One region of the Sphingomonas sp. SORGH_AS_0438 genome, then DNA from elsewhere that is predicted to be linked to it. Evidence: riboswitches for the same ligand, from Rfam matches in the RefSeq annotation. Region 1 holds a riboswitch; the other holds the start of a gene.

Region 1 (4,167 bases):
GAAACACGGTCACGCCCATCACCTCACTCCGCCGCCGGCAGATACACCTCGCTACCCTTGGCGCGGAACGTCTCGCTCATCGCCTGCATCCCCGCCTCGGCCTCTTCCGCCGCGACGAAGCTCTCGACCGGGGCGTTCTGCTTGGCGGCGAATTCGCGGACCTCCTGCGTGATCTTCATCGAGCAGAATTTCGGCCCGCACATCGAACAGAAATGCGCGGTCTTCGCGCCCTCCGCCGGCAGGGTCTGGTCGTGATAGGATTCCGCCGTGTCGGGGTCGAGCGACAGGTTGAACTGGTCGCGCCAGCGGAACTCGAAGCGGGCGCGGCTGAGCGCGTCGTCGCGCAGCTTGGCGGCCGGGTGCCCCTTGGCCAGGTCGGCGGCATGGGCGGCGAGCTTGTAGGTCACCACGCCGACCTTCACATCGTCGCGGTCGGGCAGGCCCAGATGCTCCTTGGGCGTGACGTAGCAGAGCATCGCCGTGCCGTACCAGCCGATCATCGCCGCGCCGATGCCGCTGGTGATATGGTCGTAGCCCGGCGCGATGTCGGTGGTCAGCGGCCCCAGCGTATAGAAGGGGGCCTCGCCGCAGACCTGGAGCTGCTTCTCCATATTCTCCTTGATCTTGTGCATCGGCACATGGCCGGGGCCCTCGATCATCACCTGCACATCCTCCTTCCACGCGCGATGGGTCAGCTCGCCCAGCGTGTAGAGTTCGGCGAACTGCGCCTCGTCATTGGCGTCGGCGATCGAGCCGGGGCGCAGGCCGTCGCCCAGCGAATAGGCGATGTCATAGGCCTTCATGATCTCGGTGATCTCGTCGAACCGCTCGTAGAGGAACGATTCCTTGTGATGCGCCAGGCACCATTTCGCCATGATCGATCCGCCGCGCGACACGATGCCGGTGACGCGCCTGGCGGTCATCGGGATATAGGGCAGGCGCACGCCGGCATGGATGGTGAAATAGTCGACGCCCTGCTCGGCCTGCTCGATCAGCGTGTCGCGGAAGATGTCCCAGGTCAGGTCCTCGGCGATGCCGCCGACCTTCTCCAGCGCCTGGTAGATCGGCACCGTGCCGATCGGCACCGGCGAGTTGCGGATGATCCATTCGCGCGTGTCGTGGATGTTGCGCCCCGTCGACAGGTCCATCACCGTGTCCGCGCCCCAGCGGATCGACCAGACCAGCTTGTCGACCTCGGACGCGACGTTGCTGGCGACCGCCGAATTGCCGATATTGGCGTTGATCTTGACCAGGAAGTTGCGGCCGATCGCCATCGGCTCCGATTCCGGGTGGTTGATGTTGGACGGGATGATCGCGCGGCCGCGCGCTACCTCGTCCCGCACGAATTCGGGCGTCACATAATCGGGGATGCTCGCGCCGAAGCTTTCGCCGTCGCGGGCATATTCGGCGCGCCGCGCCCGGCCCAGATTCTCGCGCGCCGCGACATATTCCATCTCCGGCGTGATGATGCCGGCCTTCGCATAGTGCATCTGCGTGACGTTGCCGCCATTGCGGGCGCGCAAGGGGCGACGGACCGGGTTGGGAAAGGGCTGGACGCCGCCCGACCGGTCGGGGCCGAGCTGGCCGTTATCCTCCGGCCGGACGTTGCGCGCATCATAGCTTTCCACATCGCCGCGCTGGCCGATCCAGCCGGCGCGCAGTCGCGGCAGGCCGGCGTTGATGTCGATGCGGACGTTCGGGTCGGTATAGGGGCCGGAGGTGTCGTAGACGCGCAGGGGCGGCTCGCCCGAGGCGGGATCGAGCGTGATCTCGCGCATCGCCACCTGCACGTCGGTGCCGGGGACGGGGACGTGAATCTTGCGCGATCCCCGGATGGGGCCGGTGGTGACACCGATTTCGGTACGTGCGGGCAGATCGGCCATGTGACTCTCTCCAAGCGCCGGAAAGCCGGGCTCGGGCCACGCCAATCCTCCGGACTGGATGCGGTCTTGCCCTCCCTCCGCCGGTATCAACCGGATCAGGTTCAGCGGGTCGGGGGCTGCAGCCCCCCTCTCAAGCGCGCATCAGCGCTCCCCCGGGGAAGGTGACAGCATAGAGGCCTGGCCATGGCCGACAAGCGAAAAGGGGCCGCGCCGATCGGCGCGACCCCTTCCCGTTCGACCCACGGAGGGGGAAATCAGGTCGAACGAACCGTTCCGTTGACGCCAGCGGGGAAGAAGCCGCCGCTGGTCATCGAGGGATTGGCATTCAGATAGACGATGTTCAGCACCTGCTGCGGCGAACGGACGAAGGCGATGCCGTTCGAGTCGGTCGGCACGATGTTCGACTGGAGCTGGCCGTTGACCGTGGTCGCGGCGATGCCCTGGTCGCGGCTGCCGCCCTGGTTGAGCAGGCCGGTGTTCGCCGTGCCGTCCAGCGTGTCGCGCGCCGCGCTGATCTGCCCGGCGGCGGTGACCAGCGACGAGGTCGTCACGCCGCGCGAATAGAGCAGGGTGCGCACCAGGCCGGCATGATAGGCCTCGACCGCATGGATGCCCGCCGCCGCCTCGATCGTCGCGGGGGTGGAGAGCAACTGCACGCCGCCCATATAGGCGGTGACGCCGACATCCTCGAACAGATAGGCCGCGAGCAGGAAGTTGTTGTCGCTGGCATAGGGGTCGAACACGTCGTTCGCGCCGATCACCTGCGCCGCGCGCGCCGCAGCCGTGAACGCACCGGTGGCATCGCCGGAGATGTTGATCGCCGGCATCGCCGCCGCCGAGTTGCCCAGCGCGGTGCGCAGGAAGCGGACATGGGCGATCTCGTCATAGGCGATCTCGCGCGCATATTGCGCCACCGTCTGGTCGGTGAACTGGATGCCGCGCGGCTGGCCGCTGGTGCCGGTCGCGACCGCGCCCTGATTGCCGGTGCCGGTCATCAGATTGGCGGCCAGCCCGGTGCCGAAGGCGGCATAGCTGTAGAAGCTCGCCTCCAGATATTCCAGGTTGAGCGCGAAGTTGAGGACGTCGGCCTCGCTCACCGCGCCCGGGGTGGCGGTCGGCGTCGGGGTCGGCACCACGACCGGGGGATCATTGTCGTCGTCGCCGCAGGCCGCGAGCAGCGACAGGCCGCCGGCCATCGCCGCCGCGCCGCCCGCCGTGCGCAGAAAGGACCGTCGCGCGTCGCGCCGGGCCTTGGCCTTCTCGATCAGGTCGAGAACGGTTTGTTCGTCTTGCATGGAAGTCATTCCCTTGAAGATGGTTCTCGCTGACGGATCAGGCGCTGACGCCCGCGCGGATGTTGCCGTTGACCCCGTTGGGGAAGAAGCCGCCCATCGTCGCCGCCGCACCGAGATAGACGATGTTCAGCACCTGTTGCGGCGTGCGGCTGAAGGCGATCGCGGTGGTCGGATCGGCCGGCACGATGTTCGAGACCAGCTGGCCGTTGACCGTGGTGGGCGAGATGCCCTGGTCCAGGTCGCCGCCATTGGTGCCGCTCGTGCCGTCCAGCGTGTCGCGCGCATTGGAAATGGCGTCGGCGGCGGTGCGCAGCGAGGGGGTCTGTACGCCCTTGGCGTAGAGCGTCGTGCGGACGATCGCGGAGTGATAGGCTTCGGCGGCCAGGATGCCGGCGGCGGCCTGGAGGAAGGTCTTGCTGGTCACCAGCGGCGACGCGCCCTTATAGGCGGTGACGCCGACATCCTCGAAGATGTACGCGCCCAGCAGGAAGCTGTTGTCGTCGGCATAGGGGTCGAACACGCCATCGGCGGCGACCACGCCGGCCGCGCGCGCGGCGGCGGTGAAGGGGCCATCGGCAGTGCCGGAGATGTTGATGTTGGGCATCGCCACCGCCGAACCGCCCAGCGCGCCGGCGCTGCGCAGGAAGGCGACGTGCGCTACCTCGTCCGCCGCGATCTCACGGGCATATTGCGCGACGACCTGGTCCTGGAAGGCGACCTTGCGCCCACCGGTCACGGTGCCGCCGGCCGTGCCGCCGCCGCTGGCGGTCATGCTGGCGGGCAGATAGGTGCCGTTGGCGGCGATCTGGTAGAATTGCGCTTCCAGATATTCGAGGTTGAGCGCGAAGTTCAGGATGTCCGCATCGGTCAGGGCCGTGGTCTGCGCACCCGCCTTGCCGGAAAAGCTGAGCGCCGCGGCGCCGCCCACTGCGAAGGCCCCGACGCCGAACGCTGCCTTGAAGAATTCCCGACGCTCGTCGCGTCGACGG
Region 2 (4,167 bases), 1.9 Mb from region 1:
GGCGCCGGCCGGCGTCCGGTCGCTGACCGCCCTGCCGGCCGGCGAACGACCGGCGACCTTGGTGCTGGCGGTCAAGCCGCAGCAACTCGATGACGTCGCGCCGATGCTGGCGCGCCTTGAGCCCGACCTGCTGGTGTCGATCCTGGCGGGGGTGGAAGCGGATGTGCTGGCGACGCGCATCCCGGCTGGCGCGGTGGTGCGCGCGATGCCCAACCTGCCGGTCGCCATCCGTCAGGGCGTGACCGCCTTGTTCAGCCCGAGCGATGCAGCCGACGTGCGTCAGGCAGCCGAGGCGCTGGCCCGGCCGCTGGGGCTTGCCGAATGGATCGCGGACGAACGGTCGTTCGACGCGGTGACCGCGCTGGCGGGTTGCGGACCGGGCTTCGTCTTTCGCTTCGCCGATGCGCTGGCGGCGGCCGGGTCGGCGCTCGGCCTACCGGAGGATCAGGCTCGCCGGCTCGCGGTGGCGACGCTGGCGGGGGCGGGGGCGATGGCGGCCGGGGCCGACATGTCGCCGGCCGTGCTGGCGGACCGGGTCGCCAGTCCCGGCGGTTCGACGCGCAAGGGCCTGGACGTGCTGGACGCCGACCATGCCCTGGTACGCCTGCTGACCGCGACGCTGACGGCGTCGGAGCGACGCAATGCCGAGATGGCGGCGGCGGCACGCGGTTGACCGGTAATGAACATCGGGGCGTGACCACGCGTTCCTCGGCCATGCCGATCATCAAGCCCCGCATCCTGCTATGCTCGCCCATCCCGGTCACGCAGCATGAAGGGGGATGGCGGACGCTCGACCTCTGGGCGCGCGATATCAACGCCCAATCCGAGCAGGCGGACATCGTGCTGCTGTGTCCGATCGTCACCGGACCGATCGAGGACGGTGCGCCGCTCGCCTCGGCGATCGAGGTCGTCGACGAAGGGCATCTGTCGGGTGGCCCGACGCTCGACCGGACGGTGGAGTGGTCGACGGCGATCCAGTTGCCGGGCAATGGCGGCTGGCGGATGGCCCGCCGGTTCCGCCCGCTGCTGCGGACGGCGGCGGCCAAGGGGAAGGCGGTATTCCTGGGCATCACCAGCAACCGCGCCCGCACCGCCATATTGAACTCCAGGAACGGGTCGTTGCCGCGTCGCGTCCAGGGCCTGCTCCATTATGCGGATGTCCGGCTGTCGCAGACCTGGCTGGCGCGGCGCTGCGCCGGCGTGTTCGTGGTCGGCGAGGGGGTGCGGGCGCTGGTCGAGCCGGTCGCCCGGTCGATCCATGTCGGCGTGGCGAGCTGGATCCAGGTCGAGGATATCGTACCGCCCCGCCCCCTGGTGGACCGGCCCTTGCGCGTCTGCATGGCGGGACGGCTGGAGCCGATGAAGGGGTTCCATCTGGGCATCGAGGCCTTTGCCCTGGCGGGCGCGGAGCGGTTCGATCGATTGACGATCATCGGCAAGGGCGCGGAACAGGACAGGCTGGGCGCGCAGGCCCTTGCCGCCGGGCTGAAGAATTTCCAGCTCCTCCCGCCGGTCGGCTATCCCGATGCGTTCTTCCGCTTCCTGGACGAGTATGATGTCGTCCTGATGACCAATCTGAACGACGAACAGCCGCGCCTGATCTTCGATGCGATCAGCCGTGGCTGCATCCCCGTCTGCCCCGATACCGTGCCGTACCGGGCCCTGGGGCTCGACCAGCGGCTGCTATATCCGCAAGGCGATGTGGCAGCGCTCGCCGACCGCCTGCGCACCTTGTCCGACCCTAATCTGCGCCGCGACCTGTCCCACGCGATCGCCGACCTCGCCCGGCGTTTCACCTTGCCGGCCATGCACAAGGCGCGCCTGGACTGGATGGCGTCGGTCAAGCAGGGCGGCGGTTGACGAGGGTGGTTCACCTGAGCCGCAAACCGGTATAGACGACGCCATCCCCGGGGGGCCGCTGATGCGCGGCTGAGATTTGGGCCGCAGCCCATGACCCGCTGAACCTGATCCGGATGATACCGGCGTAGGGAGGGTTGGCGGCTTCTCCCGTCGTCCCTTCATGTGAAGTGGACGCGAGACGATGCCGGTTATGAATATGCACGGTCGGACGACGATCCGCCGCGATGCCCTGCTGGTCGCGACGGCGTGGCTGGCGCTGCCCGCCACGGCCGTGGCGCAACAGGCGCCCGAGGCGCCCGCGGATATCCGGGTGATCGGCCATCGCGATCCGGAGGGACTGTTGCCCGACCAGACCGAGCCGAACGCGGTCAGCGCGATCTCCGCGGACTTCATCGTCAAGCAGGCGCCGACCCTCAATGCCTTCCAGCTCGTCGGCCTGTTGCCCGGCGCGAACGTTGCCTCCAGCGATCCCTATGGCCTGTCGACGAGTTCGAGCCTGACGCTTCGTGGCCTGGGCCAGGATGAGATCGCGGTGCTGCTGGAGGGCGCGCCGCAGAACGACATCGGCTATTATTATGCCTATCCGTCGCAATTCGCGGACCCGGCCAATATCCGGCAGATCGCGCTCGCACCGGGATCGGTCGATATCGGCGCGCCGACCGTCGTGGGGGCAGGCGGCCTGCTGTCGCTGACGCTCGACGATCCGAAGGCGACCCGCCAGCTGCTCGCCGACCTCTCGCTCGGATCGCACGACCTGCGCCGGGCCTTCGTCCGGGTCGATACGGGCACGATCGGGGGCAGCGGGGTGAAGGCGTTCCTGTCCTATTCCAACACCCGCGCCGACAATTGGCGCGGCGCGGGTTTCGACACGCGCCAGCATGTCGATGCCAAGCTGCTGCGCGACTGGTCGAACGGCAGCCGCGCCAGCCTGGCCTTGTCGTATAACGACGCCAATTCCTCCAGCTATCCCAGCCCGACCCTGGCCGAATGGCAGGCGCTCGGCCGTAAGTTCAATTACGATGCGCGCTACACGCCGGGGAACAGCAACTATTGGCGGCTCTACCGCGCGCCGTTCCGCAATCTCTACGCCTCCGCGCCGGTGCATTTGGTGCTCGGCGATCGACTGACGCTCGACAGCACGACCTATCTCCAGTTCGGCTACGGCAATTCGCCCTATGGCACGCAGCTCGCCACCACCGGCAATTATCTGGGGGCCGAGCCGCTGGCCGAGCCGATCGCGCTGCCCGGCGCGCGGGACGGCGTCGCGACGGTGATGGGCAATTATACCGGCGACCAGATGCGCGCCGGTCAGGTCGCCACGCTGACCGCGCAGGCCGGTGCCCACCAACTCTCTGCCGGTTTGTGGTACGATCACGGCACCGATCGCGTCACCCAGACCTATACCGCGGTCGATGCCGATGGTCGTCCGGCCGATCGCTGGGGCTATCGCAGCAAGGCGATCCGCACCGCCGACGGCCGGCTGCTCGCCTATGAGAACCAGCGCACGGTCACCGTGACGAAAGGCGTCTTCCTCGCCGACCGCATTGCGCTCGGGCAGGACCTGACCGTCGACATCGGCGTCAAGGGCGTCAACCTCCTGCGCAACGGCCGCAACTATTTGCCCGGGCCGCAGACCCGGGTCCGGAGCGACAGCGTCGCCGTCCTGCCGCGCGCCGCCATCCGCTACGCGATCGACGCGCGCCAGCAGCTCTTCGCCAATGTCACGACCAATTTCCGGACGCCCAACGAGTTCACGCTCTATGACAGCTATGACGGCGGCGTGGTCGCGACCCGTGGCACGAACGCGCTGAAGAACGAATATTCCGTCTCGCAGGAACTGGGCTATCGCTATATCGGCGCCAATGTCTCGGCCTCGGTGACCGGTTTCCACGCCAAATTCCGCAATCGCCAGCTCGCGACCGTCGCCAATGTCGGCGGCGCGCTGGTGAACACCACGCTGAACGCGGGTGGGCAGACCTCTTACGGGGTCGATGCCGAGATCGACTATCGCCCGGCGCGGGGCGTCAGCGTCTATCTGTCGGGCGAGTATCTGCACGCGCGGATCGACGACGACCTGCCCGTCGGCGACGATCACCTGCCGACGCGGGGTCGGCATGCCGTGTCGAGCCCGACCGTGCAGATCGGCGGCGGCGGCACCTATGACGACGGGCGGATATTCGGCAGCGTCGCGGGCAAATATGTCGGACGCCAATATGCGACCTTCCTGAACGATCAGAGCATCCGGGGCTATGCGACCGTCGACCTGGCGATCGGGCTCCATCTCGCCGACTGGTTCGGCGGCAAGCG

What was found. Region 1 has a riboswitch for thiamine pyrophosphate ahead of thiC (phosphomethylpyrimidine synthase ThiC). Riboswitches for the same ligand answer to the same signal wherever they lie in the genome.
Region 2: linked by a shared signal. The riboswitch ahead of QE452_RS05020 (TonB-dependent receptor domain-containing protein) and the one ahead of thiC (phosphomethylpyrimidine synthase ThiC) in region 1 are both predicted to bind thiamine pyrophosphate.

Annotation. Positions count from the first base shown of each region.
Region 1 covers NZ_JAVIZS010000001.1:2,948,359-2,952,525, reverse strand. Annotated here, with positions in the region: gene thiC (phosphomethylpyrimidine synthase ThiC) at 24-1,883, opposite strand; TPP riboswitch at 1,939-2,048, opposite strand; gene QE452_RS13805 (ferritin-like domain-containing protein) at 2,138-3,178, opposite strand; gene QE452_RS13800 (ferritin-like domain-containing protein) at 3,216-4,167, opposite strand, start outside.
Region 2 covers NZ_JAVIZS010000001.1:1,041,137-1,045,303, forward strand. Annotated here, with positions in the region: gene QE452_RS05010 (pyrroline-5-carboxylate reductase dimerization domain-containing protein) at 1-673, shown strand, start outside; gene QE452_RS05015 (glycosyltransferase) at 694-1,860, shown strand; TPP riboswitch at 1,899-2,008, shown strand; gene QE452_RS05020 (TonB-dependent receptor domain-containing protein) at 2,051-4,167, shown strand, end outside.